DNA from 2 places in the Janthinobacterium sp. HH102 genome. Region 1 is predicted to be linked to the other one. Evidence: predicted binding sites of a transcription regulator. Region 1 holds the regulator's gene; the other holds the start of a gene.
The links. Region 1 encodes sigma-54, which starts transcription at its own class of promoters, with help from an activator protein. Its sites were predicted from a motif close to TGGCANGNAANCTGCTTT; they were not measured.

Region 1 (16,115 bases):
CGGCACCATCGCCGGCAGCGGCGCCGACAGCACCACCACCGTCGGCTACACCTCGGCCACCGTGGGCGTCGAGCGCCTGATCGCGGCCGTGCCGGAATTGAAGAAAGTGGCGAATGTGAAAGGCGAGCAAGTGTTCCAGATCGCCAGCGAAAGCATGGGCAACAGCCACTGGCTGGCCCTGGCCAAGCGCATCAACGTGCTGCTGGCCTCGAACGATGTCGATGGCGTGGTCGTCACGCACGGCACCGACACCATCGAGGAAACGGCGTATTTCCTGAACCTGACCGTGAAAAGCCACAAGCCGGTCGTGGTGGTGGGCGCCATGCGTCCCTCGACCGCCATCTCGGCTGACGGCCCCATCAATCTGTACAACGCCGTGTTGCTGGCCGGCAGCAAGGAAGCCGTGGGCAAGGGCGTGCTGGTGGCCTTGAACGACCAGATCAACGCGGCGCGTGAAGTGACCAAGACGAACACGTCCACCACCGACACTTTCAAGTCGCCGGAACTGGGCATGCTCGGCTACATCCAGGGCAGCAAGCCTTTCTTCTATCGCCAGTCGACGCGCAAGCACACCCTGGAATCGGAATTTGACATCAGCAAGCTCGACGCTTTGCCCCAAGTGGACATCGTCTACGGCTATGCCAACATGAACCGTGTCGGCATGGACGCCTTCATTGCCGCCGGCGCCAAGGGCATCATCCACGCGGGCGTGGGCGATGGCAGCGTGGCCGCGCAAATGAAGCCGGCCCTGGTGGAAGCGCGCCAGAAGGGCGTGCTGATCGTGCGTTCGAGCCGCGTCGGCCAGGGCATCGTGGCGCGCAATGGCGAAGCCAACGACGATGAACTCGACAGTGTCGTATCTGACACCCTGAACCCGCAAAAAGCCCGCATCCTGCTGATGCTGGCCTTGACCAAAACCAACAGCACGCAAGAAATCCAGCGTATTTTCTACACGTATTGATCATGACCGCGCCAGATTCAGCCTCATTGGCTGAATCTGGCTGATTTACGCTTGCCCGCTTTGCTGCCATACTTCGCTTCTGAATAATTTCCTGGCAGAAGCAGCAACACTGTTCCTTCTCCCCCTGTCCATGGCTATCCTGTCCGACATCATCCTGTATCCGATCAAATCGTGCGCCGGCATCCATTTGCGCGAGGCGGTCCTGACGCGCTCAGGGCTGATGAGCGAGCACGTGTTCGACCGCGAATGGATGGTGGTGGACCCGCAGGGCCGCTTTCTGACCCAGCGCGAGCATCCGCGCATGGCGCTGATCGTGCCATCCATCAAGGCCAGCACGCTGGAATTGCGCGCGCCGGGCATGCTGCGCCTGGAAATCGAACTGGGCTTGCCGCATCCGCAACTGGCACCGGTGCTGGAAGTGCAGGTGTGGGACGACAGCGTGCGCGCCTACGATTGCGACGAGGTGACGGCGACATGGTTTTCCCAGGCCATCGGCGTGCCGTGCCGCCTCGTGCGCTTTCACCCGGACGTGGTGCGCGCCACGAGCACCAAATGGACGGATGGCGTTGCCGCCTCGACCATGTTTGCCGACGGCTACCCGGTGCTGATCGCGGGTGCCGCCTCGCTGGCCGATGTCAACGACAAGCTGCGCGCCGCCGGCCGTGAACCGCTGCCGATGAACCGCTTCCGGCCCAACCTCGTCATCGGCGATATCGGCGCCTTCGAGGAAGACTACGCCGCGTTCCTGCAATTGGGCGCGACGACCTTGAAACCCGTCAAGCCGTGTTCGCGCTGCCCGATCCCGTCGGTGGACCAGGCCACGGGCGTGCCCGGCCCGGATCCGCTCGACGTCATGCATGGCTATCGCGCCAAGCCCGAACTCGACGGCGCCATCTGCTTCGGCATGAACGCCATCGTCACCGAAGGCGGCGATGAGCGTATCGTGGTGGGGCAGGACATCGGTTTCGAACTGGCATTTTAAGCATGGCGCCCGTACACAAGGGTTTAAGGTTTCTATGAATCAAGCAATACCGCCGGACCCGCGCATTGCCAGCCTCGAAGCCGAAAACCAGGCCTTGCGCGCGCGCATGGCTTTCCTGCTGGAACAGGTCGAGCGCAACCACGACATCATGTGCCGGCACCAGGCGTTCGACCTGGAAATCGTCAGCGCGTCCACGTTTCCCGAGTTGATCGGCACCATTTTCCGCACCTTGCCCGTGATTTCCGACCTCGACGGCGTCACCTTGAGCCTGCTCGACGAGGATGACGATATCGTGCTGGTGATGGAAAAGCTGGGCGTCGATTTCAGCGCCTTCCCGCAGTTGCTGTTCGTGCATGCCGTGGCGGAGCTGGGGTTTACGTCGCCGGTGCCGGCGGCCGAGGGCGAAGCGGCCTTGCCGCCATCGCCGTTGCTCGGTGCCTTCGACGCGGCCGTGCATGGCCCGCGTTTTCCGCAGATCGCATCTCTGCGCAGCGTGGCGCTGGTGCCCTTGTTGCGCAACAAGCGCCTGATCGGCAGCCTGAACCTGGCCAGCAGCGACGTGACGCGCTTTACGCCCGCGCTGGGTACGGATTTCATCAAGCACATGGCGTCCATCATCGCCATTTGCCTGGAAAACGTGATCAGCAATGAAATGCTCAAATACATCGGCTTGACCGATTCCCTGACGGGCGTCTACAACCGCCGCTATATCGACCGCCGCCTGCTGGAAGAAATCGCCCGCGCGCGGCGTCAGAATTATTGCATCTCATGCATGTATATCGATATCGACCATTTCAAGCTGTTCAATGACAAGCATGGCCACCAGGGCGGCGATGAAGTGCTGCGCGAAGTGGCCACGCGCATCCGCACGGAATTGCGCCGCTCCGATGCGCTGGGCCGCTTCGGCGGCGAAGAATTCGTCGTGCTGCTGATCGACGCCGACCTCGACAGCGCCACGTTTGTTGCCGAACGCATCCGCGCCAGCATCGCCGGCACCATGTTCGACTTGCCGGGCAGCGCGCAAGCGTGGGTCAGCGTGTCGATCGGCGTGGCCAGCCTTGAAGCGGACGCGGCGCTGCTCCCGATCGAAACGGTGGCGCAGCAACTGGTGGCGCACGCCGACCAGGCCCTGTACCAGGCCAAGGCCGATGGCCGCAACAAGGTCGTCAGCTGGCAGCCGCAGAGCAGCTGAGCAAGATCGGCTGATTATTTCAATAGCAAGGTTTCGGCCTTGGCCACGGCGTCGGCCGTGCCGCGCAGCACCACCACGTCGCCGCTGGCCAGCTGCGTTTCGGGGCTGACATCGAGGCTGCCGCGGCCGCGGCGGATGGCCGTCACAAACGCGCCGCAGCCGGCCACGTCGATCGCACTCAAGGGCAAGTCCACGCAGTGCGCGCCTTCGCTGACGGTGACCGTATGCAGGCGCTCCAGTTCGGCATCGTCGCCCGCGTCGCTGGAACCGTGGAAATAGCCGCGCAGGGAGGCATAGCGCTCCTCGCGCGCCGCCTGTACCCGGTGCACCACGCGGCGCAGGGGCACGCCCATCATGATGAGCGCGTGCGAAGCGAGCATCAGGCTGCCTTCCATCAATTCCGGCACGACTTCGGCCGCACCCGCGCTTTTCAGCTGGTCGAGGTCGGTATCGTCGTGGCTGCGCACGATGACGGGCAAGGTCGGCGCCATTTCTTTGAGTAAATGCAATAACTTCAGTGCCGATGGGGTATTCGCATACGTGATCACCACGGCGCTGGCCCGGTAGATGCCGGCCGCCACCAGGCTTTCGCGCCGGCCCGCGTCGCCATACGAGACGTGGGCGCCGGCCAGCTGCGCTTCCTGCACCCGTTCCGGGTCCAGGTCCAGCGCGTGGTATTCGATCTTTTCCTCCGCCAGCAGGGTGGCCAGGCTTTGCCCGCTGCGCCCGAAACCGGCGATCAGCACGTGTTTCTGCGAAGCCATCGTGCGCGTGGCGATCTTCGTCAGCGCCAGCGATTGCATCATCCAGTCGTTGGCGGCCAGTTTCATGACGATGGCGTCCGACTTGGCGATGAGGAAGGGCGCCACCAGCATCGACAGCACCATCGAGGCCAGCACCACCTGCACGACGAACGGGTCCATCAACTTGATGCCGCCAGCCAGATTCAGCAGCACGAAGCCGAACTCGCCCGCCTGCGCCAGCGCCAGGCCCGTGCGCAATGACACGCCTGTCGATGAGCCGAACAGCCGGGCCAGGCCCGCGATCAGGGTGAATTTCAGCAGCACGGGGCCGCACAGCAAGAGTAGGACGAGCCACCAGTTATCGAGCACCACGCGGATATTGAGCAGCATGCCGACGGTGATGAAGAACAGGCCCAGCAGCACGTCGCGGAACGGTTTGATATCCTCTTCCACCTGGTGCTTGAATTCCGTTTCGGAAATGAGCATGCCGGCCACAAACGCCCCCAGGGCCAGCGACAGCCCGGCGCGCTCCGTGATCCAGGCCGCGCCCAGGGTGATCAGCAGCAGATTGAGCATGAACAATTCCTGCGAGCGGCGCTTGGCGACGATGGTCAGCCAGCCGCGCACCATCTTCTGGCCGAGGAACAGCAGCAAGATCAGCACGACCAGGGCCTTGCCGCCGGCCCAGGCCAGGGTTTCGGCCAGGTTGTCCGAATCGCGCGTGAGGGCGGGAATCAGGATCAGCAGGGGCACGACGGCCAGGTCCTGGAACAGCAGGATGCCGATGATCTTGCGGCCGTGCTCGCTTTCGAGTTCCAGCCGCTCCGTGAGCATTTTCGAGACGATGGCCGTCGACGACATGGCCAGCGCGCCGCCCAGGGCGAACGCGGCTTGCCAGCTCAGGTGGATGTAGGCGGACAGGTAGCGCCCGACGAACCAGCCGAAGACGACGGTGGCGATGATGGTGGTGACCACCTGCGCCATGCCAAGGCCGAAAACGATGCGCCGCATGGCGAGGAACTTGGGCAAAGAAAACTCGAGCCCGATGGAAAACATCAGGAAGACGACGCCGAACTCGGCCAGGGTATGGCTGGCTTCGTTTTCCGCCGCCAGGCCCAGCGCATGGGGGCCGATAACGATGCCAACGGCCAGATAGCCGAGCATGGGCGGCAAATGCAACATTCTGAAAGCGACCACGCCCAGCACGGCGCTGCCGAGTAACATCAGGGTCAGTTCAAGCGAGGAAAACATGGGTTGCCCGGTACGGTCAATGGAAATCGTTGTTTGTTGTGACTGGCAAGTTTTTTGCTTTCCTAATTCGTTTATACTTTGGGCATGAGTGTAACCCATGAAAAAACAATGCTGAAAGCTTTTGATCGAATTGACATGCAAGCGACGACCGAGCGCGCCGTCGCGCTGGCCCGCACCACCTTGCAGATCGAGTCCGACGCCATCAATGCGCTGCACGCGCGCCTGGCAACGGACGACAGCGTGGGCCGCGCCGTGGCGCTGCTGCTGCAGTGCAAGGGGCGTGTCGTCGTCTCGGGCATCGGCAAGTCCGGCCATATCGCGCGCAAGATTGCCGCCACCCTCGCTTCCACCGGCACGCCGGCCCTGTTCGTGCATCCGGCCGAAGCGGCCCATGGCGACCTGGGCATGGTCACCTCGGACGATGCTTTTATTGCCATCTCGTACTCGGGCGAGTCGTCCGAACTGATGGCCATCATGCCCGTCGTCAAGCGCATGGGCGGCATACTGATTTCCATGACGGGCAAGCCGAACTCGAGCCTGGCCCAGCTGGCCGATGTGCACCTGGATATTTCTGTTGAAAAAGAGGCCTGTCCGCTGAATCTGGCGCCGACGGCCAGCACCACCGTCACCCTGGCTCTGGGCGATGCGATCGCCGTGGCCTTGCTCGACTTGCGCGGCTTCAAGGAAGAGGATTTCGCCCGCTCGCACCCGGGCGGCGCCCTGGGCCGTCGCCTGCTTACGCACGTGCATGACGTCATGCGCAGCGGCGAACGGGTGCCGAAAGTACCCGTGGACGCCTCGCTGCTGCAGGCGCTGGAAGAAATGACGAAGAAGGGCATGGGCATGACGGCCGTCGTCGATGCGGACAACCGCCCCGTGGGCGTGTTTACGGATGGCGACTTGCGCCGCATGTTCGAGCGCGTGCAGGATTTCACGCAAGTGGCGATCCGCGACGTCATGCATGCGCAGCCGCGCAGCATCGCGCCCGAACGCCTGGCTGTCGATGCCGTGGCCGTGATGGAACAGTTCCGCATCAACCAGATGCTGGTCGTCGATGCCGACGGCAAGCTGGTGGGCGCCCTGCATATCCATGATCTGACGCAAGCGAAGGTGATCTGATGGAGAGCGTAGCGGACAACCTGGCGCGCGCGGCCAAGGTCAAACTGATGATCTTTGACGTCGACGGCGTGCTCACCGACGGCAGCCTGCATTTCGGCCCCGATGGCGAAATGATGAAAACGTTTAATGTGTATGATGGCCTGGGCATCAAGCTGCTGCAGGAATCCGGTGTGCAGACGGCCATCATCAGCGCGCGCCGCTCGGCCATCACGGCACGCCGCGCGCAAGACCTGGGCATTACCCATGTGCACCAGGGTGGTCACGACAAGCTGACGCCGTTTCGCGAACTGCTGGCGCTGACGGGCTTGACGGAAGAGCAATGCGGCTACATCGGCGACGACGTCATCGATGCGCCCATCCTGCGTCGCGTGGGCTTTGCCGTCAGCGTGCCGGGCGGGCGTCCGGAAGCGCAGGGCCTGGCGCACCATGTGACGCAGGCCGGCGGCGGCCGCGGCGCGGTGCGCGAAATCTGCGAATTCCTGCTGCGCGCCCAGGACAACTATGCGCGCGTCATGGCGCCGTTCCTGGAGTGAGGTGCGCCTTGCCGCCAGTGACCTATGAAAGAGTGAAACCCTATGCGTAAGCCAGGAGGCGCCCATCGCTGGCGCATGATTTTTACCCTGCTGGGCGCGGTCGTCGTCGCGCTGGCCAGCTTTTGGCTGCTTGAAGTGATGAACAAGAATGGCCAGGACATCAAGGCCAGCAAGAATTTGGGTGAGCCCGACTATTTCATCACCAATTTCAGCCTGGTGCGCATGGACTTGACGGGTAAGCCCAGCTATATCGTGTCGGGCAACAAGCTCACGCATTATCCGGCCGACGATTCGTCCGATATCGACCAGCCCTTCGTGCGCAAGCTCACGCCGGGCATGCCGCCGTTGAACATGAATGCGGAACTGGCGCATATCGACCAGGACAATACCCGGCTGCAACTGCACCGCAAGGTCGTGATCGACCGCGTGGCCAGTCCGAAGGCGCAGAACCTGACGGTCAGGACGGAAGCGCTGACGGTGTTTCCGGACGAAGAAAGAATGGAAACGGACGTGCCTGTCGATATCCTGACGGGCGCCTCGCGCATCAATGGTATCGGCATGAAGGCCAATAACGCCACCGGCGTGGTGGAAGTGCAGAATGCCTTGCGCATGGTCCTCCCGCCGAAACCGCGCCCGGCCGCGGCGGCAAAATGACAGAATGAAACAAGGAAACCATACTATGAAGAACATCTTGCTGTTGAGCGTATTTTCTCTGGCCCTCATGGGCGTGGCGCATGCCGAGAAGGCCGATTCCGAGAAGGAAGCCGTCATCACGGCGCGTAGCGGCCACGTCGATGACGTCAAGCAGATTCGTACCCTGACGGGCGACGTCGTGCTGGTCAAGGGCACGCTGACCATGAAGGCGGGCCGGGCCCTGATCACGGAAGACCCGCAAGGCTACCAGTTCATCACTTTCTGGGCCGATCCCGGCAAGCTGGCCACCTTCCGCCAGAAGCGCGATGGCGCCGGCGACCTGTGGGTCGAAGGCGAAGCGGAGCGCGTGGAATACGACAACAAGACGGAAGTGGTGAAACTGTTTTCCAAGGCCAAGCTGACGCGCCTGGAGGGCACGAAAGTGACGGATGTGGCCAATGGCGCCTTCATCTCGTACGACAGCCGCAAGGAAGTATTCAAGATGGAAAATTCCGACAGCGGCACCAGCACCTCCGATGGCGGCAGCGTGCGCATGGTGATCCAGCCGAAGACCAAGGCGCCCGCGGCGGAGAAAGCGCCGGCCACACCTGTGCCAGGAACGAAATAATGGACAATACCCGTTGCGGCAGCACCCTGATCGTTCGCGGACTGCAGAAAACCTATGGCAAGCGGCAAGTCGTGCATGATGTCTCGCTGCAAGTCGAATGCGGCGAAGTGGTGGGGCTGCTGGGCCCGAACGGCGCCGGCAAGACCACCTCGTTCTACATGATCGTCGGCCTGGTGCCGTCGGATGGCGGCAGCATCGACATCAGCGGCGTGGACATTTCCAGCCTGCCGATCCACCGCCGCGCACAGATGGGCCTGTCGTATCTGCCGCAGGAGGCGTCCGTGTTCCGCAAGCTGACGGTGGAAGACAATATCCGCGCCGTGCTGGAAATCCAGACCGTCGAAGGCCGTCCTTTGAAGAAGGCCGAGATCGAGGAACGCCTGGATAAACTGCTGGCCGACTTGCAGATTGAAAAGTTGCGCGAGAACCAGGCGCTGTCCCTGTCGGGCGGCGAGCGCCGCCGCGTGGAAATCGCCCGCGCCCTGGCCACCGATCCCCGTTTCGTGCTGCTCGACGAACCGTTCGCCGGCGTCGACCCGATCGCCGTGATCGAGATCCAGCGCATCGTGCGCTTCTTGAAGGAGCGCAATATCGGCGTGCTGATCACCGATCATAATGTGCGCGAGACGCTGGGTATCTGCGACCGTGCCTACATCATCAACCAGGGCTCGGTACTGGCGTCGGGACGCCCCGACGACATCATCGCGAACGAGTCGGTACGCCGGGTCTATCTGGGCGAACACTTCCGCATGTAAGCCAATGAAACAATCATTGCAGCTGCGCACTTCGCAGCACCTGGCACTGACGCCGCAGTTGCAGCAATCGATACGCCTGTTGCAATTGTCTACTCTGGAATTGCATCAGGAACTCGAGCAACTGCTGACGGACAATCCCTTGCTCGAGCGCCTCGACGATCCGCTCGACCGTTCGCTGCGCCTGCTGTCCGACGGGGCTTTGAGCTCCACGGCCGCGCCGGCCGAAGCGCCGCCCCAGCCGCCAGGCCAGGAGGCGCCCGCGGCGCCGGCCGAAGCGGAAACCTTTGACGGCGAGGCGGGCGAGGGCCCGGCCGCCGCGGATGGCGGCGACAGCGACTGGAGCGAAGCGAGCCGGGGCAAGGCGCCCGACGACGAAGATTCCCGCCCGCAACTGGAGGCCCATCACTGCACCCTGCGCGAACACCTGATGGAGCAGATGCGCGTGACGGTGCTCGAATTGCGCGACCGCGCGCTGGTCGAGCTGATCATCGACGCGCTCGACGACAATGGCTACCTGGAAGAGTCGCTCGACGACATCCTGGCGCGTCTGCCGGAAGAGCTGGAAATCGATGCCGACGAGATGCGCACGGCCTTGTCGCTGCTGCAAAGTTTCGATCCGCCCGGCGTGGGCGCGCGCAATGCGTCCGAATGCCTGGCGCTGCAAATCAAGCGCTTGCCGCACATTGCCATGGTGACGCGGCGCATGGCCCTCGTCATCGTGGAAAAGCACCTGGCCTGGTTTGCCCAGCGCGATTTCAACAAGCTGAAAAAAGCCCTCGATTGCGACGATGAAGACTTGCGTGAAGCGCAGACGGTAATTCGCCAGTGCAACCCGCATCCGGGCGCCGTGTTCGCTGCGGACGTGTCCGATTACGTGGTGCCCGACGTCGTCGTCAAGCGCGCGCGCAATGGCTGGCAAGTGACCCTGAACAACGACGTCATGCCGCGCCTGCGCGTCAATGCCATGTACGCCAACTTGCTCAAGCAGGGCAAGGGCGAGGGCGCCATGGGTGCACAGTTGCAGGAAGCCAAGTGGCTGATCAAGAATATGCGCCAGCGCTTCGACACGATTCTGCGCGTGGCGCAGGCGATAGTAGAAAGACAAAAGAACTTTTTCTCGCATGGGGCCGTTGCCATGCGCCCCCTTGTGCTCCGTGAAATAGCTGATACACTGGGTTTACACGAGAGTACTATCTCGCGGGTAACAACTCAAAAGTACATGCTGACCCCGCACGGCATGTTCGAGTTGAAATATTTCTTTGGTAGCCACGTCGCCACCGAAGCGGGGGGCGAAGCGTCATCGACGGCGATACGGGCATTGATCGTGCAACTGACAGGAGCAGAAGACCCTAAAAATCCTTTATCCGACAGTAAGATTGCGGACATGCTGGGGGAACAAGGCATGGTGATTGCGCGACGTACTGTTGCCAAATACCGGGAAGCATTAAAAATTCCGCCAGTGAGCCTGCGTAAGTGTTTGTAAGTTTTTTTCGGTTCCTCTGCGGGCCGGATACGATGGACCGCACGAACCCGATCATCTTTAGGAGTGTGTATGAATCTCACCATCAGCGGACATCATCTCGAAGTGACACCAGCCATCCGTGAATACGTACAAACGAAGCTGGAGCGCGTGAAACGTCATTTCGATCAAGTTATCGATATCGCCGTGATTCTGACCGTGGATAACCTCAAAGAGAAAGAAAAACGTCAAAAGGCCGAAGTCAACCTGCGTCTGAGTGGCAAAACTGTCTATGTGGAAAGCCTGGCGCACGACCTGTATGCCGCGATCGATACCCTGATCGACAAGCTCGATAGGCAAGTGATGAAATACAAAACCAAAGTGCAAGGGCACGGTAAAGAGGCGATCAAGCATCTGCCAGACAGTTCGGAAGAAGAATTCGCCCCCGCCTAAGCGGCCCGCGACTTTCAACCGGCTGTGATCAACTAAGGGCGCACATTGCGCCCTTTTTTGCGTCCAGCGAAACGCAATGTTCGCCGCGCAGGCGCTAGAATGTTTGCACTTTCACTTCTTTCCTGCCTGCCATGAGCGACCTCGTCCAGATTTCCATCCGCCACCGCACGGGCCACATCGTGCTCGACCGTCCGAAAGCCTTGAATTCCCTGTCGCTGGAGATGGTGCGCGCCCTGAGCGCGGCCTTGCTGGCCTGGCGCGACGATCCGCAGGTGGACGCCGTGGTGATCCGCTCCAGCAGCGAAAAAGCCCTGTGCGCGGGTGGCGACATCCGTTTCTTTTACGACGCGGGCCTGGCCACGCCGCAGGGCGGCAGCGCCTTGCTGGAAGATTTCTTTACGGAAGAATATGCTTTAAATCATCTGATTCACTTCTACCCGAAACCGTATATCGCCGTCATGGATGGGGTGGTGATGGGCGGCGGCATGGGCGTGGCGCAAGCGGGGCCCGGCAACCGCCTGCGCATCGTCACGGGCCGCACGCGCATGGCTATGCCGGAAGTCAATATCGGCCTGTTCCCCGACGTGGGCGGCAGTTACTTTTTATCCCGTCTGGCGGGTCAGCTGGGCCTGTACCTGGGCTTGACGGGTTTGACGATCAACGCGGCCGACGCCCTGTACACGGGCCTGGCCGACGTGTATCTGCCCGAGGCGCAGATGGGGGCGCTGCTGGCCCTGTTCGAGTCCACGCCGGGCGAAGGCTTGCCGGTCGCCATCAAGGCGCTGGCGGCGCCTTTCCAGGCCGAGGCGGGCGCTTCCCCCCTGGCCACGGCGCGCGCGGCGCTGGACCGCCACTTCAGCGCGGGTTCGGTGGCCGCCATCATGGCCTCGCTGGCGCAGGATGACGGCGCGTTCGCGGCGAAGGCGCTGGCGGCCATGCGCCTGCGCTCGCCCTTGATGATGTCGGTGACCCTGGAGTTGCTGCAGCGGGGCGCCCACCTGGGCGTGGCCGATTGCCTGCGCATGGAGCGCACGGTGGTGCGCCACAATTTCGAACATGGCGAAGTGCTCGAGGGCGTGCGCGCGCTGGTGGTCGACAAGGACAATACCCCACGCTGGCAGCCTGCCAGCCTGGACGAGGTCGACGCGGCCATGGTGGCGCGCTTCTTTGCGCCCGTCTGGCCGGCGCAAGCCCATCCGCTGCGCCACCTCGACTGATTAAGAACGCTCGCGGTGGCGCAGCACGACTCTTTCTTTGGGGCCGAAATACTGCGCCAGCCGTTCCGCCATGTACACGGAGCGGTGCTGGCCGCCCGTGCAGCCCAGCGCCACCGTCAGGTAGCTGCGGTTGTCGGACTTGAACGACGGCAGCCATTTTTCGATGAAGGCGCGGATGTCGGCCAGCAGCTCCAGCGCGCTCGGTTGCGCGTCGAGGAAGGCGATCACGGGCGCGTCGCGGCCGTCGAGCGGGCGCAGGGCCAGGTCGTAATAGGGATTGGGCAAGGCCCGCACGTCGAAGACGAAATCGGCATCGAGCGGCACGCCCAGCTTGAAGGCGAACGATTCGAAGAACAGGGTCAGCGGCGCGCGCTCTGAGGCGACGATATCCTTGATCCATGCGCGCAATTTGTTGGCGCTCAGTTCCGAGGTATCGATCACATGGCCCAGCTGTTCGATGGCCGACAGGCGTTCGCGTTCTTCCGAGATGCACTCGATCAGGGTGCGGCGGCTGGCCGGATTCTGGTTCGGACGCAACTCGTGCGACAGCGGATGGCTGCGCCGCGTTTCCGAGAAGCGCGCCACCAGCGAATGTGTGGTGGCTGTCAGGAACATGACCTTGACGTCGTGCCCCTGGTCGCGCAGCAGCGCGACATTGTGCGGCAAGCTGACGAGCGATTCGGCGCTGCGCGCATCGACGGCGACGGCCAGTTGCGGCGTGCCTTCGTCGAGCAAGGTTTGCACCAGGCTCGGCAGCAAGGCCGGCGGCAGGTTGTCGACGCAATAGTAGCCGGTATCTTCCAGCACATTGAGCGCGACGGATTTACCGGAGCCGGATATTCCGGTGATAAGGACGATATGCATAGCCCGATCATACAATAAAGACCGGCACCGCGCTCCCGAGGCAATTATCTTTACAAATTATTGCAATTTGGGCTGTGATATTTCTTTGCTGCACGCGCCAACAATGCTGTCGGATTACGCGGGGCCTTGCCCCACCTCGGCGGCCCCGCTAATCCGACCTACGTTGCTAATCGCCGCTCATGGCGAGGCGTTGCCGTTCCATGAACTCCTGCAAGGTATCGATGCCGCGCAGTTGCAGAATCGTGTTGCGCACGGCCGCTTCCAGCAGCACGGCGATGTTGCGGCCGGCGGCGACGGGGATGACGACCTTGCGCACCGGCAAGCCCAGCACGTCTTCCGTAGGGAACAGGAAAGGCAGGCGCTCGACTTCCTCTTCCAGCGCGTTGCGGCGCACCAGGTGGACGATCAGTTTCAGGCGCATCTTGCGGCGCACGGCCGTTTCGCCAAAGATGGCCTTGATGTCGAGTAAACCCAGGCCCCGCACTTCCAGCAGGTTTTGCAGCAGGGGCGGGCAGCGGCCTTCGATCATGTTCGGCGCGATGCGCGAGAATTCGACGGCGTCGTCGGCCACCAGGCCGTGGCTGCGCGAAATCAGCTCCAGCCCCAGCTCGCTCTTGCCCAGGCCCGAATCACCCGTGATCAGCACGCCCACACCCAGCACGTCCATGAACACGCCATGCATGATGATGCGCTGCGCCAGTTTTTTCGACAGGTAGACGCGCAGGAAGTCGATCACTTGCGCGGCCGGCAGCGGGGTGGAGAACAGGGGGATGTTTTGCTCGTCGCAGATGGCGAGGATGTCGGGCGGCGTTTCCAGCCCTTGCGCGATGATCAGCGCGGGCGGACCGCCGGCGATCAGTTCGCCGATCACGTGGGTGCGCGTGTTGACCTTCAGGCGCTGGTAGTAATTGATTTCCTGGTGGCCAAAGACCTGGATGCGGCCCGGATGGATCAGGTTCAAGTGGCCCACCTGGTCGGCGGCCGACGAGACGTCGCCCGAGATCAGGCGCTCGCCGCCGGGGAAGCCGGCGAACCAGCCCAGTTGCAGACTTTCACGATTATCGTCGTACAGGCGTTGTATCGTCAGCGGCGTTTGCAACATGGCAGTCTTCTTCAGGAGTGGAGGAATACCTGAAGTTTAACCCGCCGCTTGCAGACTGGGTTGCCAATTGACGATGCGCGAATGCACGGATTTCGGTTCCGGATCCGTGGCCAATGCCGTGCGGAAGGCGTCATCGGAAAACATTTCGGCGATTTCCGACAGGATTTCCAGATGTTGCTGGGTGACATGATCGGGAATCAGCAGGAAAAACAGCAGATTGACGGGCTTGCCATCGGGCGACTCGAACGGAATCGGTTCGGCCAGGCGCACGAAGGCGCCCAGCGGCGATTTCAAGGTCTTGCTGCCCTTGACTCTGCCATGCGGCACGGCCACGCCATGACCCAGACCGGTCGAGCCCAGACGTTCGCGGGCAAACAGATTGTCCGAGACGGTAGAGCGGGCGATGCCGTAATTGTTTTCGAAGATCAGGCCGGCTTGCTCGAAAGCGCGCTTCTTGCTGGAAACTTCCAGATCCAGCAGGACGTTTTCGAGGGATAATATTTTGCTAAGATTAGTCATGACACTCAATGAAATGGTGCAATGCGCAGAGGGCTTGCGAGCCGAATTATAGGCCTGTTTTCGCGGCCTGTAACGCCAATTCTCAACAGTATACGTCCGCTGCGGGCGCAGTGGGCGCTACAGCCAATGTGACCATCATTTTAGCAAAAAAATAACATCGGCGTGTATCGGCTATTTCTTGATTAAAAACACGCGGCGCGCCGGTTTTTCCGCCGCCGAATGCCGATTTTCCGATTTTTCAGCGTCTTTGACATGCTCTGCGGCACTACTGCAACGTTGTTTTAAAACACAGCCAACATTCCTGTTGGCATGGTTTTGGGGTGTTGCGCGGTGTTGCCTAGCGTTACTGGCGCGCGTTGCGCAGATTGCCCGGCATCGCTCCCGTGCTGAAGTTGCTGCGCCAGGGATTGATGTCGAGGCCGCCGCGGCGCGTATAGCGCGCATACACGGACAGTTTTTGCGGTTTGCATTGACGCAAAATATCAACAAAGATGCGCTCCACGCATTGCTCGTGGAATTCATTGTGTTCGCGGAAACCGATCAGGTAGCGCAACAGGCTTTCCTGGTCGATCTGCGGCCCCGCATACGCGATCTGCACGCTGCCCCAGTCGGGCTGGCCCGTCACCAGGCAATTCGATTTGAGCAGGTGCGAGACGAGTTTTTCTTCCACGGGCGCCTCATCGAGCGCCGCCTTCAACAGCAGCGGCGAGGGCGTGTATTGCGTGATTTCCAGGTCCAGACGGTCGAGCAGCACGCCGTCGAACTCGCCCATTTTGAGCTTGCCGAAATCTTCCTGCAAAGTCAGTTCCACTTGCACGGGCGCGCCGAAACCATTCGACAAATCCTGCTTGAGCAATGCCAGCAGCGCTTGCGGGCTGTCCAGCTTGGTCTGGTTGAACGAGTTCAGGTAGAGCTTGAACGATTTCGATTCGATGATGTTGGGCGAATCGGCCGGCGCGCTGACCTTGGCAATGGCCACCTGCGGCTTGCCGCGCTGGTTCAGCCACGACAGTTCGTAGGCGTTCCAGATATCGAGGCCGAAAAACGGTAATGTACCGTGCAGTTCCAGCTCGTCGCGCTTGCCCTGGCGCGGAATCGGAAACAGCAATTCCGGCGCGTAATCGGTGCGGTAGGCGGAGCTTTTGCCCAGCGGGGATTGTTCGGCGAGGTCGTTGGTGGTGGTCATGGTGGCGTGGCTACAAATTCTGTGAAGGGTGAATGGTAGCTTATTTCAACCCAACGGCAAGGACCGGGGTCAGACCCGACGGGGGAATGCGCCCGGTGGGATGCATTCCGATCGCGAAGCGACTGACCTGTTATTGCCCGAGGAACAGCTTATACACGGGATTGCTACTCTCATCCCAATAACGGTAACCGAGGGTATCGAGGAAGCGGGCGAATTCTCCCATTTCATCGGGCGGTACTTGCAGGCCGATCAGGATGCGGCCCACGTCGCCGCCCTGGCTGCGGTAATGGCACAGGGAAATATTCCAGTTCGGCGCCATGCTGTCGAGGAAGCGCATCAGCGCGCCCGGGCGTTCGGGGAATTCGAAGCGGTACAGCAGCTCGTCCTGCGCCAGCCGGCTCTTGCCGCCCACCAGGTGGCGGATGTGCGACTTGGCCAGCTCGTCGTGCGTCAGGTCGAGGGTCTTGAATTCGTGTTCCTCGAAGGTCTTCGCCAGCACGCTGGATTCATGCCTGTCG
Region 2 (16,115 bases), 1.5 Mb from region 1:
CCCCACTCGACAGCAAGGAGAGCGACATGGCTAGCAATCAAGGTAATGAACAGGGCAAAGGCACTGGCAGCAGCCAGAAAGCCAGCGAATCGGGCAGCGCCAAAGGCACGAGCAAGCGCGGTTTCGCCGCCATGAATGAGGAACAGCAACGCGAAATTGCCAGCAAGGGCGGCCAGGCAGCCCATCAAAAAGGCACGGCGCATGAATTCGACTCGGAAGAAGCACGCCGTGCCGGGCAGAAAGGCGGTGAAGCCGTCAGCCGCAACCGCGAACACATGGCGGAAATCGGCAGGAAAGGCGGCGAAAGCCGGCAATCGGCTCAGCGCGCCAATGAAAACCGCAGCAGCACGGCGGGGCGCAGCGGCGGCACGGGCCGTCAGGGCGGCAAGGACGAAGACGACAAGGGCTGACCGGGCTGCGGGACTTGCCGGGACGAGCGAGCGGCTTAGCCCGGTAACGCACGGCTTGGCGCGCGAAGGCACGGGGCGGCCCTGGCAGCTCCGTGCAAGGGGTGGCGCAGCGCGGGGCGCGGCGGTATGGTACATTCTCGCCTTACCGACACCTCCGCGCCACGTCCCGCCCTTCCCCGCATGCAGCCATCCCTGAAATACCTGAGCGCCTATTCCGAACAAACGCAAGCGCAAGTGCAGCAACTGATCGCGCAAGACAAGCTGGGCGAAGTGTTATTAAAACGCTACCCGAACGCGCACGATGTGCGCAACGACAAATCGCTGTACCTATATGTGCAGGACTTGAAGAATGAATTCCTGCGCAATGCCGAGCCGATCAACAAGGTGGCGTTCGACAGCAAGATCCATGTGATCCAGCATGCGCTGGGCTTGCATACCTCGATCTCGCGCGTGCAGGGAGGCAAGCTCAAGGCCAAACATGAAATCCGCGTGGCGACCATGTTCAAGGAAGTGCCGCTGGAATTCCTGCGCATGATCGCTGTGCACGAACTGGCGCACGTCAAGGAAAAGCAGCACGACAAGGCCTTCTACAAGCTGTGCACATATATGGAACCGCAGTACCACCAGTACGAATTCGACGTGCGCCTGTACCTGACCCAGCTCGACCTGTCAGGCCAGCGCCTGTGGTCATGAACTGCTGCGCATGACGGCCTGCGCATGAAGTCCACGTGAAAATGCCGCCCGGCATACACTGGGCGGCATTGTTCGAGTGCGCTGGCTAGTCAGCATGGCCGCCCGGTAAAACGGGCGGCTTTTTTACAGGGGCGCCGGCATGGCCGGCACCATGTTCAGGCTCAGGCGGCGTTCTTGCGGCGAAGCATGAAGCCCAGCAGGCCCAAACCGCCCAGCAGCATGCCGTAGGTGGCCGGTTCCGGCACGGCGCTCACGCTGGCGGCGATATTGTCGACCTGGAAGGTATGCAAGGCGCCTTCCTTCCACGTTGCCGACAGCAGATTGCTGAAACCCGTAAACGTGTAGTCGGCGAAGGTGTGGCCGCCGCCGAGGGTGAAGGTCTGGCTCACCGTGCCGCCGCCCACCTGGTGGCCGACGAAGGTCACGTCAAAGGAACCGGGCAAGCTCACGAAGTCGGCCAGGCTGATCGAGCTCAGCGAGAAAGCGCCGCCATCGGCACGGCTCAGGGTCGTCGTCGACAGGAGCGTCGCGCCGAGACCGGCCGAACCGGCGTAGGCGAGGCTATTCTGGTGTGCCGAGCTCAGCAGCCCGAAACTGCTGTCGAAGTTGTAGCCGCCTTCGGAGTAGGACTTGAACACGGAACCGAAGTAGCCGGGTTGTTCCAGCGGATCGAAGCCGATGATGGTGGTTTGTGCGTGGGCGCCGCCAGCGCTGGCCAGAATGGCGGCGACAGCGGTCGCTCGCAAGAGGGTCATAGGTTTCAAAATAGCATCCTTTCGAGATGATGAAGTAGCGTGGTTGTGGCAACTTGAAATGGACCGGCACCTTTTTTTGGGAGTCTATACAACGCTCGTCGGTGTCCGATATTCCTAACTTTGAACCATGCCAGTAGACCACAGCCATGCTTAAAAATCATCTTCATTTTCAAAAAAACATGCTATCAATGCAATTTTTTTGCCATATTTTTATTAATTAACTCATCAGGCCCGATCAATTTTCCCATGCGGAAATAAAAAAGCCATGCAGTGCGTACTGCATGGCCCTTGCAAGCGACAGGGAAAATAGTTGCCTGGCGGCATACGCACCGCCAGGCGAAAACGGCATTACGGCGCGCACTCCTTCAGGCGCTGCACCAGCGCTGCAGGATCGGCGTCGGCATTGAGGAACGCCGCGTGCTGCGGGCGGATGAAACCCTGCTCCTTGCCGTTTTGCACGAAAGCAATCAAGCCATCATAGAAACGGTCGACATTGAGCAGGCCGATGGGCTTGGCATGCAAGCCCAGCTGGGCCCACGTGAGCATCTCGAACAGTTCTTCCAGGGTGCCATAACCGCCGGGCATGGCGATGAAGGCATCGGACAGGCTGGCCATCATCGCCTTGCGCTCATGCATGTCCTTCACGATGAACTGGCGCGTCAAGCCCATGTGACCCACTTCGCGTTCCACCAGCTGGGTGGGAATCACGCCCGTTACCTCGCCGCCCAGGCGCAGCACTTCATCGGCGATCACGCCCATCAGGCCCACTTTTCCGCCGCCATACACGAGCGAAATATTTTCCGCCACCAGCACGCGCGCCAGTTCGCGCGCCGCCACGGCATAGTCCGGCGAGACGCCAGCGTTGGCGCCACAGTACACACATAAAGCCTTGATCACAGTCGTCCCTACCCTTTCAATTCATCGATCGCCGCCTCGACTTCGAGGCGTTCCTTGGCGTCCAGTGCCACGCACTCGGCCGCCTTTTCATACAAGGCCAGCGCTTCCGCCAGCTTTTTCTTTCCATCGAGCATATTCAATGCGCGCGCATATTCGCTGTGCGCGAGCGCCGAATACGGCGTCAGGGCCAGCGCCGTCTTGAAGTGCTGGTAGCCATCTTCCTTGTTGGCGCCATAGGTCAGCCCCCCTATCATGACGCCGACCTTGTCGATAATTTCCGTATGATAAATCCCAAACGCGATATGCGCTTCCGCATGCATGGGCGCGATCGTCATCGTGCGGTCCAGGCTGTTGCGCACGCGCGCGCCCATGCCCTGCGCCAGCGCCTTGACGACGGAAGTGCCGAGCGCGTAGCGGCCCAGGCTGTAGGCATGCCAGTAGTAGCCGGCCGGATTGTCCGGCTGCTCGCTCTGCTGGCGCTCACAGCGCTCGGCCACTTCCTCGTACATGTCGAGTTTCTGGCTGTCATTGCCTTCCAGGTGCGTGGCGTAGATGCAGGTGGCCTTGTGCGCCACCGCATAACCGGGCACGCCGACGGCCAGGCCCAGCTTCACGGCGCGCTCGAAGTCGCCCGCATGGAAGGCCAGCCAGGCTTGCACCAGCGCAGGGTGCGTGGGAAACGGTTCCACGTCGCCCGCATGCAGGCGCGACCAGGCCGCTTCCAGGGTTTGCGGGGTGTAGACATATGCTGCGTCCGGATAGGGAAATTGTTTCCAAGCCATATATCTCTCCTGTAATTGACGACGTGGCGCCAACAGCCGCATCAGTCGTTCTTGAGTTTGGTCACATACTCTTCCGACAGTTTGCGAAACAGCAAATGCGTTTCATTGCGCAAATAGGGCCCGATCAGGGACAGCACCTGGTAGCAGCCGCGCGCCAGCGCATCGGACATCGATTGCTGCTCGCTGTACTTGCGCGGATTGCGCACGTATTCGTACGACAGCCAGTAGGTGGCGACGACCACCATATTCGTCGCCATGGCGGCCACTTCCATGTCCGACGCCTCGAGCGACTGTTCGCTGCGCAAATCTTCGCACAGCTGCGTGGCCACCTTGATCTTGTGCGCCAGGATCAGTTTGAAGTGCAATTCCAGCTTGCGGTTGCGCGACAACAAATCGTTGAGGTCGCGGTAGAAAAAGCGGTAGCGCCAGATCAGTTCGAACATCAGGTGCAGGTACAGCCAGACATCCTCGATATTCGAGCGGCGCCCGTCGGGCACAGTCAGGATGCGTTCGATTTCCGCCTCGAACTGGACGAAGATCGAGTTGACGATGTCGTCCTTGTTACGGAAGTGGTAATACAGGTTTCCCGGCGAAATATTCATCTCTTCCGCAATCACGGTCGTCGTGATATTCGGCTCACCAAACTCATTGAACAGGCGCAGCGACAACTCCAGGATGCGTTCGCGGGTACGGCGTGGTGCTTTTTGTAGCATGTCGGGCAATCTCTCTGTGTTCTGCCTCAAGCATACCACCTAAGATAGCCGTAATGAAACACCGCGCCCCACGGCGGCGGCGAATAAGGCAGGCAAAAAAAAGCCTGCGCGAGCAGGCTGGAGGAATGCTGCGCCAGCTCAGGCCGGCGATGCTTTTTTCTTCGCCGCCGGCCTGACGGCTGGCTTGCTGGCGGCTGGCTTGGTCACGGGCTTGGTCACGGACTTGGCGGCGGTGCGCGGCACCGCCTTGGCGGTCGTCTTGGCCGGTGCCTTGCCCGGAGCCTTGGCGACGGCCGCCTTCGGTGCCGTTTTCGGCGCCGTCTTCGCGGCAGGCTTGGCAACGGCCTTCGGCTTGGCCGCCGGCGCGGCCTTGCCCGACAGGGCCGCTACCTGCACGCTCAAGGCATCGATCTTGGCGTGCAGCGCGGCAATGTCGTTTTGCATGGGCACGCCGATGGTGGCCAGGGCCCGCGCCACACGCTCCTCAAACACCTGTTCCAGCTTGTCCCAGGAACCGCTGGCCTGCTTGCCCACACCATCGGCCAGCTTGCTGACGCTGCCGCTGACATCGGCCACCTTGTCTTCGGCGCGCTTCTGGAATTCCGTGCCCTCCTTGACCAGCTTGGAAAACACGCGTCCGCCCTCTTCCTGCGCCTTGGCGAAGGCGCCCAGGCCCGCTTGCCAGATCTGCTGCGCCGACGAGCGCACGGCGCTCGCCAATTCCGTGTCTTCCGCCAGTTCCTTCAATTTCTTCACCATCGCCCGCTCCCGTCATGTGAAAGGCCATGCCACTTCATGGATATTTTTATTCTAGTGAGCAAAACTAGAGACGGGAGTCTAATTCGATAGCGAGCTGCGCCCCAAGGTGCGCCAGCGCACGCGGCGGCCGGTCGCTTGCGCGCGGCCAGCGCCTAAGCCGCCGCTTTCACGGGGCCATGCAGCAGCTTGTGCAGACGGAAGCCTTCGCGGATATTCTCGCGCAGCACGGCGCCTTTCCACGGCTTGGTGTAGAAGCGGTCGACGGCGCCGCGGTTGATGGCCGCCATGATGGGCGTCAGGTCGGCAAAGGCCGACAGCATGATGCGGAAGGTGTCGGGGCACAGGTGCTTGACCCGCTCCATGAATTCGGTGCCGCTCATGAGCGGCATGCACTGGTCGCACAGGATCACCTGCACCTTGTGGCGCGCCAGGATGTCGAAGCCCTCGGCGGCCGTCTGCGCCGTCAGGATGCGGTAGCCGTCCTGCGCCAGGAAGTCGCTGAGCACGTCGAGCATGAAGACATCGTCGTCGACGATCAGCAAGGTTTGCTGCTCTTCGCTGCCATCATCCTGCGGCGCCTGCAGCAGCTTGCCCCCCATCAGCATCTGCTCGAATTCTTCCTGCGGCACGGGGCGGCTGAAATAATAGCCCTGCATCTCGTCGCAGCCGTGGCGCCGCAAATAAGCCAGCTGCGCATCGTTTTCCACGCCTTCGGCAATCACCTCCAGTTTCATGCTGTGCGCCATGCTGATGATGGCCAGCACGATGGCCGCGTCGTCCGGATTGCTCGTCACTTCGCGCACGAAGGCGATGTCGATCTTCAGCTTGTCGATGGGGAAGCGCTTCAGGTAGGCCAGGCTGGAATAGCCGGTGCCGAAATCGTCGATGGAAATCTGGATGCCCAGCGCCTTCAGGTTGCGCAGCACGGAGATGGTCTCCTCGGCGTTCGACATCAGCGAGCTTTCCGTCAGCTCCAGTTCCAGCAGGTCGGGCGCGATATCGTACTTGCGGATGGCCTTGAGCACCTCCTCTTCCAGGCCCCCGACGAAGAACTGGATGCCCGACACGTTCACCGACAGGTGCACGGGGCCGATGCTGCTGGCGCCCCACTCGCTGATCTTCTTGCAGGCCTCGTCGAGCACCCAGTTACCGACGCGTACGATGAGGCCCGTTTCTTCCAGCAGGGGGATGAACAGGGCCGGCGAGACCATGCCGTGGCCCGGACGGCGCCAGCGGATCAGCGCTTCGGCGCCGCTGATGCGCCCCGAGATGATATTCACCTTGGGCTGGAAGAACAGCACGAATTCCTCGTTGTCGATGGCGCGCCGCAAGGCATTTTCCATGTCCAGCCGCGCCATCGATTGCGCATTCATTTCCGCCGTGAAGAAGCGGAAGGCGTCGCGCCCCGCTTCCTTGGCGCGGTACATGGCCGTGTCGGCGTATTGAATCAGAGTGTCCGCATCGACCGCATCCTCGGGGAACACGGAAATGCCGATGCTGACCGTCACCGTCACCTCGTGGCCCTGCAAGTCGAAGGGCTTGCGCATCGCCTCGCGGATCTTGTCGACCACGCCCACGGCATGCTGTGCGCCTTCAGGCAGCACCAGGATGGTGGCAAATTCATCGCCGCCAAAGCGGCCGATGGTGTCGCGCACGCGCAGGCAATCGACGAGGCGGCTGGAAAACTGCCGCAGCAGGTCGTCGCCGATGGTGTGGCCCAGGGTATCGTTGATATTCTTGAAGCGGTCGACATCCATGAACAGCACGGCCACGGCCCACTGGTGTTCGGCCGCCTGGGACAGCGAATGGGTCAGCGAAGCATAAAACTGGCTGCGGTTCGGCAAACCCGTCAAGGTATCGAAATGGGCCAGCTTCATCAAACGCTGCTCGGCATCCTTGCGCTCGGTGATGTCGCGCGCCACGGCCACCAGGATCCAGCTCTGCCCCGAGCGCAGGGTGCGCCGCTGCACTTCCACCGACAGCGGCGAGCCGTCCTTGCGCTGCAGCTGCAATTCCGTCATGGGGCCGCCCTGGTCGCCGGCCAGCAGCTTGTTGTACAGCTCTTCGAGCTGGGATTCGCCCTCGTGCGCGCGGCCCGGCCCCACGCGCAGGAAATCCTCGCGCTCGAAACCGAGCATGCGGCAAGCCGTCTGGTTGACGTCGACGAAGCACATGCCGGCGCGGTCGACGAGGAAAATCGCGTCGGCCGTGGCATCCATCGCCAGGCGGAAGCGGCGCAAGTCTTCATCGAGGCGGATGCGCGCCGCCATGTCCAGGGTCAGCTGCTCGTGATGGCGCTTGATCTCGTCGTACAGCAGCAGGTTGTCGTAGGCGACGGCGATCTGCGCCGCCACCGTCGCGGCGACGCGCTCGTCGACTTCGGAAAACTCGTTTGCCCCCAGCTTGTCGACCAGATACAGCCAGCCATGGCTGCGTTCGCGCGAAGCGATGGCCACGCCCAGGAAGGAATGCACGGGCGGGTGCGTGTCGGGCAGGCCCAGCGCGCCGGGATCGCCCTTCAAGCCATTGACCCGGTAGGGCTGGCGCTGTTCCAGCAAGCGGTTCAAAATGCCCGTGCGCGGCGCGCTGGCGATGCGCTCGAGGTTCTTCTCGGCGCCGCACGAGGAAAAATAGCTGAGCTTTTCGGCGCCCTCTTCCAGCACGCCGATGCAGGCGTACTTGGAGACGCAGATATTCTGCGCCACCTTGCAGCCCGCCTCGATCAGGGCGCGCGGATCGCGTTCGGCGCCCAGCTCGATGCCGAGTTCGATCAGGGCCGTCAGGCGCAGGCTCACCGCCTGCAGGCTCGACAGCGAACGCGACAGGCGCTCCGTCATGACGCCCAGGTCTTCGGGAAGCGCGGCCTGGCCCTCGCGCTGGCTGGCCAGCTGCGAAATCTGCTGGCTGCTCGATTCGAGTTCGTCGAGGTAGCCGCTGACCTGATGCTCGATGCCGGCCAGCTTGCCCGTGACGGGAAGCGCCGCCCCGCCGCCCGCGCCCGGCCCCGCCGCCATCTGGGCCGCCGCCGGCATCAGCCCCAGCGCCTCGTTGACGGTGCGCACGATAACCTCGGGATCGGACGGCTTGGGCAGCACCCAGCGCACGCCGCATGCCTGCGCCAGCAGGATCGCTTCCTGCTCGCGGTAGGTGGCCGTATAAAAGATGATGGGCACGTCGGTCAGCGCGGGATCGGCGTGCACGCGCGTGACGAACTCGTAGCCGTCCATGTTCGGCATGAGGATGTCGGAGATGATCAGGTCCGGCCGCTCGGTGCGCAGGATTTCCAGCGCGTCGGCGCCATTGGCCGCCTCCAGCAGGCGGTGGCCGCCGTAGCCCAGCAGAGCGGTGAGGAATTCGCGGTTCAGCACATGATCATCGACGATCAGGATGGTGGCTATGTCGTTTTTAACTGGCGTCGACGGCGCCCCGGGTAAAAAAGACTCCAGCTCCGCCACGAACAGGTCAGGTTCGATGGGCTTGCCGATGTAGCCATTGAAGCCCGCTTCGAGCAGGCGTTCGCGGTCGCCCACCATGGCCAGCGCCGTCACGGCCAGGGCAGGAATCTTGCGCAGCAGCGGGTCTTTCTTCAGCTCCGCCACCACGCCATAGCCATCGAGCTTGGGCAAATGCACGTCGCAAATGATCAGGTCGGGCAATTCGCTGCGCGCCATGCGCACGCCCTCTTCACCGTCATAGGCGGCCAGCGGCGTGTACCCGAAGGCACGCAGCAAGTACACCATCAATTCCATATTGGTGGCGTTATCTTCGATAATCAGTATACGTGCGGACAATTAGCGCCCCCAATAAAAACTGCATGGACTCATTTTCTGCCTGCGTTCAACTTTCCGCTTGCGCGGCCTACATAACAATCCTACAACATCTTGCCATATATCCAGAGAAATAGGTGGCCGTCGTCAGGCTGCGGAACGGGGCAAGCGGCCTCAAGAACAAATTTCCACCGCCTGTCTTCCGATGCTAGCTTAATACAGTACGCCAGTGGAAAACAGCATTATCTGCCCCTTGCGTTGTTAAACAGGGGCAACAGCAGAGTCAAAACAGACAGTCTTGCCATGCAGACAAAACACAACAGGACTCAGGCGAAATGGGGGGCCGAAGGGGGCTGGGCGACTTCGTTCTTGATAGTGATTTCTGCCAGCAGCCGGCGCAGCACGCGCGCGTCGCTGGCCAGCGCCACGTGGCCGATGCCGCCAAAGGCGAGATTGCGCGCGCCCGGCAACTGCGCGGACGCTTGCGGCGCGACGATATTGTCGTGATGCGAATACATCGACGTGATCAGCGCGCGCAGCGCCGGCGTCTCGCTGGCGGCCAGCTGCGCCAGCCAGCCGCTGGGCGCATCGTCGATGCGGCTCATCTGCCGCGCATTCGTCCCCGCCGCCAGGTTGGCCAGCGCCGTGCCGTGGTGCGGCGTGCCGATGGTGAGGATGCGCGCCACGCGGGCCGCGCCGTAACGGCGCAGCCAGGCGCGCGCCACCAGGCCGCCCATGCTGTGGGCGACGATGATGACGCGGTCGCTGCCCGTGTGCGCGCACAGCGCCTCGATCGCTTGCTCGACCTGCGGCACGAAGTCTTCGATGTCGGCGCCTATCGGTTCCAGGTCGACGCCGTCGTGCGCGATGCCGGCGCGCGCCAGCTGCCGGCTCAGCTGCGCCCAGTAGCCGCGGTTGCACACATAGCCGTGCACCAGCAGCACCGGCAGACCCTGGCCAGCGACGTTGTCGGCCGCATGCAGGCGCGGACGCAGCATGTCCCACGACGAGGACCGCAGGGTGGCGCGCAGCTCGCCGAAAAACAGGCGCGCGGCGCCCCCGGCACCCAACTGATATTGCTCTGGTACGGGGCTGCCCAGGCGCCGGCTCTGCCAGAAATTGCGCGCCACGATCAGCGCTCGCACGGCCAGCAGCATGGCGCCCGCCAGCAGCAGGGCCATGGCGGGCGAGGCGACGCCCCACGCGTGCATGGCCAGGTACGCAAAGCCCAGCACGGCCAGCACCTGCAGCAGCATCAGCCACTTGAGGATGCGCGCGATCATGCAGCGCCTGCAAGAGGAACGGGCGCCGGCTTGCCCGTTAATTGCTGCGCCAGCCCGCTGGCCAGGCGCGCGGCCAGCGCATAGATCGTCAGTTGCGGATTGGCGCCTATCGACGTGGGAAACAGCGAGCCGTCGTGCACGGACAGATTGCGCACGCCGTGGTAGCGGCCGTCGGCGCCCGTCACGCCCAGGCGCGCATCGTCCGACATGGCGCAGCCGCCCATCACGTGGGCCGATACCACGCGCGCCAGCAGCGCCTGCATCGGCAAATCGCCGATGGCCCGCTTCGCCTGCGTCCAGCTCGTGTAGTGGCTGGCCATCTCGTGCACGGGATACACGGTCCTGGCGCCGGCCGCGAACTGGATTTCCGCCATCGACAGCAGCGCGCGCCGCACGCCATCCCAGATGAACGGCGTGAGCGGATAGTCGAGCACGGGCGCGCCGAAGCTGTCGATGGAGACGCTGCCGCCGACCGCCTCATGGTGAAAGCCGTCGCGCAGCAGCGCCAGCAAGGCGTGTGCATGGGGGAAGTCGCGCATGGTGCGCGCATGCTCGTCGCCGAAGCCGCCCATGGTGGTGGCCATCAGCAGCGGGTGCAAAGGCGGCGCTTCGAGCTTGTAGCCGATGGGACCGTCGATGGGCGCCGTGTGCAGGAAATGGTCGGAATAAATCGTCTGCGGCGCCCCCGCGTAGGCGTCGACGCGCTGCGTGAACAGGCCCGCCGACACCACGGTCGGATGCAAAAAGGTGCGCCGGCCCAGCAAGCCGTGCGGGTCGGGCGCCTGCGAGCGCAGCAGCAGGGCCGGCGAATTGATGGCGCCGCCGGCCAGCACGAAGTGTTTGGCGCGCAGCGTCAGGCGCACGCCCGTGGGTACTTGCCCGGCCGCGTCCAGCGCAGTGACTTGCAGGCTGTCGATGCGCTCGCCCTTGAAGCTGAAACGCTCGGCGCGCGCATGCACGAGCAGGCCCGCGCCCAGCGCCAGCGCCGACGGAATCGTCGTCACCAGCATCGACTGCTTGGCGTTGGTCGGGCAGCCCATGCCGCAGTAGCCGAGGCTCCAGCAGCCGTTCACGTTGCGCCGGATGGCGGCCGTCGGAATCCCCAGCGCCGCGGCGCCACGGCGCAATAAATCGTTGTTTTCGTTGGGCGGCGCGGCCCAGTCGCTCACGTGCAGGCGCTTCTCCATCATGGCGAACCACGGCGCCATGGCGTCCACCGAATAGCCGGACAAGCCAAAATGCCGGCGCCAGTATTCGAGGGTGCCGGGCGGCGTGCGAAAACTCGAGGTCCAGTTGACGGTGGTCGAACCGCCCACCGTGCGCCCCTGCAGGATATTGATCGCCTTGTCGCGCGTCTTGCGCGCGGCCGATTCCTGGTACAGCGCGGGATAGGCCTGCGCTTCGCGCATCTTGAAGTCCTTCGAAGACTTCAAGCCGCCCTCTTCGACCATCAAGACTTTCAAGCCGGCCAGCGCGAGGATTTCCGCCGTCACGCCGCCGCCGGCGCCGCTGCCGATGACGACGACGTCCGCCTCGAAGGTACGGTCGGTGCCCAGGGTGCTGGCGTCGGTGACGTTCCAGCCTGCCGCAATGCCGGCGGCGATGGGATCAGGAATGGGGGATATGCTCATGGATGCCTTATGCGCTCAGTTCGGGCAGCGGCCCCGGATAGCCGATGGCGGCCCAGTGGGCGGCATCGGCGTACCAGGCACCGAGGATCAGGTCATGCAGGGCCAGGTAGGCCGTCTGCAGGGTGGCCAGGCGGTGCGTGCGCCACGCCTGCAGAAAGGCGGCAACCTGGGCCGGATCGGCTGCGTGCCAGCCATCTTTCACGCCGGCGACAAAGCGCCGCGCGGGCGCCAGCGCCAGCAAGCCAAACAAATCCTGCACTTCCTGCTGCGCCGCCAGCGGCAAGCCACGGATGGCCGCGTCCACGCCGGCGATGGCACCATCGAGCGCCGCGGCCCGCGCGGGGGCTTCCCGCGGCAGCGCGCTGCCCAGCATGGCCGGCACGATGGCCGCCAGCGCAGCGCGCGCTTCGCCGTCGAGCACGAAACGGCCAGGGGGCGCCGGCCCGCGCACCAGGCGGTAGGCGGCGCCGCCGGCGGCCAGCGCACAGGCGCCCAACACGCCCAGTTTCAAGAACGATCTGCGTCGCATTCCCATGTCTCCCCTTGTTTTGACCCGCCTTTTGCAGGCCAGTGTACGCCAAAGGAAGTGCGCTTCCGCGCGCAAAAACTAGAGCGAGCCGTCTAGTTTGCGCGACTGTAACCACAGCGGCAGCATGGCCAGCAGCGCAGCCAGCGCGCCGCCGATGGCGATGCCGGGCAAGCCAAACGCGACGATCAGCACACCGCCCAGCGCCCCGCCGGCAGCCGTGCCCGCATTGAAGGCGGCGATATTCAGGCCCGCCGCCACCGCATCGCTGCCCGGGCAATGCTGCTGCGCCAGGCGCAGCAGCCGCATGGTCGACAGGGTGACGAGGGCAAAGAACAGCAAGCCCAAAGTGCCGCACAGGGCCAGCATGGCCAGGGGATGCGTGCGCAGCGCATAAAATCCCAGCAGGTTGAGCGCCAGCGCGGCCTGGGCCAGCACGGTGAAGCGCAGCGCGTGGGGACGGTCCGCGCACCAGCCGCCCAGCAGGTTGCCGCCGATGGCGCACGCGCCAAAGCACAGCATGGCGGCGCTGAGCCAGCCCGCATCGAGCCCGCCCAGCTGCAGCAGGAACGGCGAGACATACGTGAAAAAGCTGAAGGTGGCCACGCTGATCAGCGCCGCCACGCCGGCCGCCAGCAGCAGGGGCGGCTGCAGGATGGCGCGCAGGCTGGCCAGGGCCGACGTGGCAGCAAGCGGCTGGCGCGCGGCGGGCATGGCGCAGCGCAAGCCGGCGCCGCCGCACAGGGCCAGCACGCCGATGGTGAAAAACACCCAGCGCCACGACGAGACGGCGCCCAGCCACGTCCCCAGCGGCACGCCGCCCGCCAGCGCCAGGGTCAGGCCCAGCCAGACGATGGACAGCGCGCGTCCCGCGCGGGACGGGTCGACCAGGCTGGTGGCCGCATGCGAAGCGACGGCCATGAACACGCCATGCGCGAGGCCGACGGCAAAACGCACACCGAGCAGCGCACCCAGCGCCGGCGCAGCCGCCATGGCCATGCTGCCGGCCGCCAGCACGAGCATGGTGGCCACCAGCACCTGGCGCACAGGCCGGCGCGCCAGCAGGGCCGTCAGCACGGGCGCGCCGATGGCCGCCCCCAGCGCATACGCGGCAATGGCGCCGCCAGCCGCCGCCACGCTCGCGTGCAAGTCGCGCGCCATGGGGGTCAACAGGCCGGCGGCGATGAATTCAGACAAGCCGAAGGCGAAGCTGCACAGGGAAAGAAGATAAATGGAAGATGGCAGCATGGCGGACGGCAGCACTGTGCGTGAGGACATGGTAGACATGGCAGCTCCTGACAATCAAAAACGCCATGCTGGCCCCTGCACCACCATCTGTAAAATATCTTATTTATCTTGAAACGAGACGTTCAAAGTCTTATTGAGCAGCAGACAGCCGCAGTTGCGCCAGCAGCCGCTCGCGCACGGCGGACGTGCGTTGCGGGTCCCAGGCCATGTACAGGTCGAGCTGGCGCAGCGGCGCGGGCGCGCTGCTTGCCAGCGGCAGCATGACGACGCCGGCAGGCCTGGACGCCGCCAGGCTGGCTGGCAGCAGGGCCACGCCGAAGCCGGCTGCCACCAGTCCCAGCACCGTTTGCAAGCGGCGCGCCTGCTGCACCACGCGCGGCACAAAACCCGCATGCAGGCACAGGCTGGCCAGCTGGTCGTGGAAACCCTGGCCCAGCTCGCGCGGCGAGGCGACGAAATCGTCACCGGCCAGGTCCGCCAGGTCCACGCGCGCCTGGCCCGCGCAGCGGTGATCCGACGGCAGCGCGATCACGATGTCTTCGCCCGACAGGCGCTCGAAGCGCAGGCCGGGCGTGCTGCGGCCGGGCGCGCGCAGCACGGCGATATCGACCTCGCCCCGTTCCAGCCACTCGACCTGCTGCTGCGTCGACGCTTCGCGCAAGGTGAATTGCACGGCGGGCGAGGCGGCGCGGAAGGCGCGCAAGGCGTCCAGCACGTGGGCGTACGGCGTAATGTGGATGAAACTGAGGCGCAAGTAGCCTTCGATGCCCTGCGCCACGCGGCGCGTGGCGGCCACGCCCTCTTCCAGGCTGGCCAGCACCTGGCGCGCCGTGACCAGGAAGGCCGTGCCGGCAGGGGTCAGGCTGACCTTGCGGTTGGTGCGCTCGAAAACGGGGTAGCCCAGCACCTCTTCCAGCCGCAGTATCGCCTGCGACAACGGCGGCTGCGCCATGTGCAGCCGTTCGGCCGCGCGGCGGAAATTGAGTTCCTCGGCGACGGCGATGAACTGGCGCAGCAGCCGCGTCTCGATCATGGGCCTTTTTTGGCGACCGCCAGGATATGCCGCGCGATGCCGCGCAGGATATTGACTTCTTCCGTTTCCAGCCCCGTGCGCGAAAACAGGCGTTTTAAGCGCGGCATGAGTTTTTTCGGGTTGTCGGCGTCGAGGAAGTCGATGGCGACCAGCGCCTGTTCCAGGTGCGCATACATGCCGTCGACCTGCGCCAGGCTGGCCGCGTCGCCATGGAAGCCGACGGGGCTGGCCGCCTGAGCATCGCCGAGCGCCGCCACGCGGCATTCATAGGCGACGACCTGCGCCGCCTGCGACAGGTTCAGCGAGGAATACTCGGGATTGGCGGGAATGTTGATCAGCACATTGCACTGCTCGACGATCTCGTTGGGCAAGCCAAAGCGCTCGTTGCCGAAGATGACGGCCGCGTGCAGGTCTTCGCTGGCCGCCAGCTGGGCCGCGATGGCGCGCGGGGCCGTGACGGGCGGCGAGAATTCGCGCAGCCGGGCCGACACGGCCGCCGCGTAATTGCAGCCTTCGAGCGCCTCGGCGATCGAGCCGACGATGCGCGCGCCGGACAGAATATCCTGCGCGCCGCTGGCGAAGGCCACCGCTTCCGCATCCGTCAAGGCGTCGGGAAAGCGGGGATTGACCAGCACCAGATCGGAAAAACCCATCGTTTTCATGGCGCGCGCGACGGCGCCAATGTTGCCAGAGCGACTAGTTTCGACAAGAATAAATCGCAGGCGTTTGAAAAGAGACGTGTTGATTTCGGGCAGATTCATTTAAAATAGCGCTATTGCGCGGTATCGATACAGGAAATTTCGGGAAACGGAGTCACAAAACGCTGACGCCAGGCCGGGATTTTAACCACTTCGGCACCGCTCCGCTCTTTAATTCATTCTTGCACTCTATCGTACCGGCGCCGCAAGGCGGCCATGGGCGGTCGCGTGCTTTTAACGGAAGCTCACATGCACCCAATGCTCAACACGGCGATCAAAGCCGCCCGCCGCGGCGCCGCCGTCATCAATCGCGCCTCTTTTGACCTCGACCGCGTCGTCGTCACGGAAAAACAACATAACGATTTCGTCACCGACGTCGACCAGGCGGCCGAACAAGCCATCATCGAGGTGCTGTCCAAAGCCTACCCGGACCACGCGTTCCTGGCTGAGGAATCGGGAGCTTCCGCCAACTCGCACGACGAGAATGAATATCAGTGGATCATCGACCCGATCGATGGCACCACCAACTTTATCCACGGCTTCCCGCAATACTGCATCTCGATCGCCCTCGCGCATCGCGGCGTCGTCACGCAAGCCGTCATCTACGATCCGGTCCGCAACGACCTGTTCACGGCCACCAAGGGCGCCGGCGCCTACCTGAACGAAAAACGCATCCGCGTCACCAAGCTCGACCGCATTTCGAACGCCATGCTGGGCACCGGCCACGGCGCCGGCCCGCGCGCGCTCGACGAATACCTGAAGATGTACCAGATCATGGCCGAACGCAGCCAGGGCGTGCGCAGTGCCGGCTCGGCCGCGCTGGACCTGGCCAACGTCGCTTGCGGCCGCCTGGACGGCTTCTACGAAAAAGGCTTGAAGCCTTGGGATATCGCCGCCGGCGCCCTGATGATCACGGAATC

Region 2: JAB4_RS10670 (PEP-CTERM sorting domain-containing protein) is a predicted target of sigma-54. The motif match lies at 2,046-2,063, and genes of this name have one in related genera.

What each region holds. Positions count from the first base shown of each region.
Region 1 is NZ_CP062062.1:852,914-869,028, forward strand. It holds gene JAB4_RS03870 (type II asparaginase) at 1-961, shown strand, start outside; gene JAB4_RS03875 (MOSC N-terminal beta barrel domain-containing protein) at 1,092-1,943, shown strand; gene JAB4_RS03880 (DUF484 family protein) at 1,978-3,135, shown strand; gene JAB4_RS03885 (monovalent cation:proton antiporter family protein) at 3,150-5,129, opposite strand; gene JAB4_RS03890 (KpsF/GutQ family sugar-phosphate isomerase) at 5,238-6,248, shown strand; gene JAB4_RS03895 (HAD hydrolase family protein) at 6,248-6,781, shown strand; gene lptC (LPS export ABC transporter periplasmic protein LptC) at 6,824-7,435, shown strand; gene lptA (lipopolysaccharide transport periplasmic protein LptA) at 7,461-8,042, shown strand; gene lptB (LPS export ABC transporter ATP-binding protein) at 8,042-8,797, shown strand; gene JAB4_RS03915 (RNA polymerase factor sigma-54) at 8,802-10,280, shown strand; gene raiA (ribosome-associated translation inhibitor RaiA) at 10,350-10,709, shown strand; gene JAB4_RS03925 (enoyl-CoA hydratase/isomerase family protein) at 10,841-11,926, shown strand; gene rapZ (RNase adapter RapZ) at 11,927-12,790, opposite strand; gene hprK (HPr(Ser) kinase/phosphatase) at 12,957-13,892, opposite strand; gene JAB4_RS03940 (PTS sugar transporter subunit IIA) at 13,929-14,411, opposite strand; gene queF (NADPH-dependent 7-cyano-7-deazaguanine reductase QueF) at 14,755-15,597, opposite strand; gene ilvA (threonine ammonia-lyase, biosynthetic) at 15,728-16,115, opposite strand, start outside.
Region 2 is NZ_CP062062.1:2,319,199-2,335,313, reverse strand. It holds gene JAB4_RS10680 (general stress protein) at 27-410, shown strand; gene JAB4_RS10675 (M48 family metallopeptidase) at 591-1,103, shown strand; gene JAB4_RS10670 (PEP-CTERM sorting domain-containing protein) at 1,265-1,858, opposite strand; gene JAB4_RS10665 (TIGR00730 family Rossman fold protein) at 2,207-2,752, opposite strand; gene JAB4_RS10660 (hypothetical protein) at 2,764-3,537, opposite strand; gene JAB4_RS10655 (TetR/AcrR family transcriptional regulator) at 3,579-4,250, opposite strand; gene JAB4_RS10650 (phasin family protein) at 4,389-5,009, opposite strand; gene JAB4_RS10645 (EAL domain-containing protein) at 5,162-8,800, opposite strand; gene JAB4_RS10640 (alpha/beta fold hydrolase) at 9,103-10,059, opposite strand; gene JAB4_RS10635 (GMC family oxidoreductase) at 10,056-11,690, opposite strand; gene JAB4_RS10630 (hypothetical protein) at 11,698-12,225, opposite strand; gene JAB4_RS10625 (MFS transporter) at 12,298-13,503, opposite strand; gene JAB4_RS10620 (LysR substrate-binding domain-containing protein) at 13,595-14,497, opposite strand; gene JAB4_RS10615 (RNA methyltransferase) at 14,494-15,258, opposite strand; gene JAB4_RS10610 (inositol monophosphatase family protein) at 15,454-16,115, shown strand, end outside.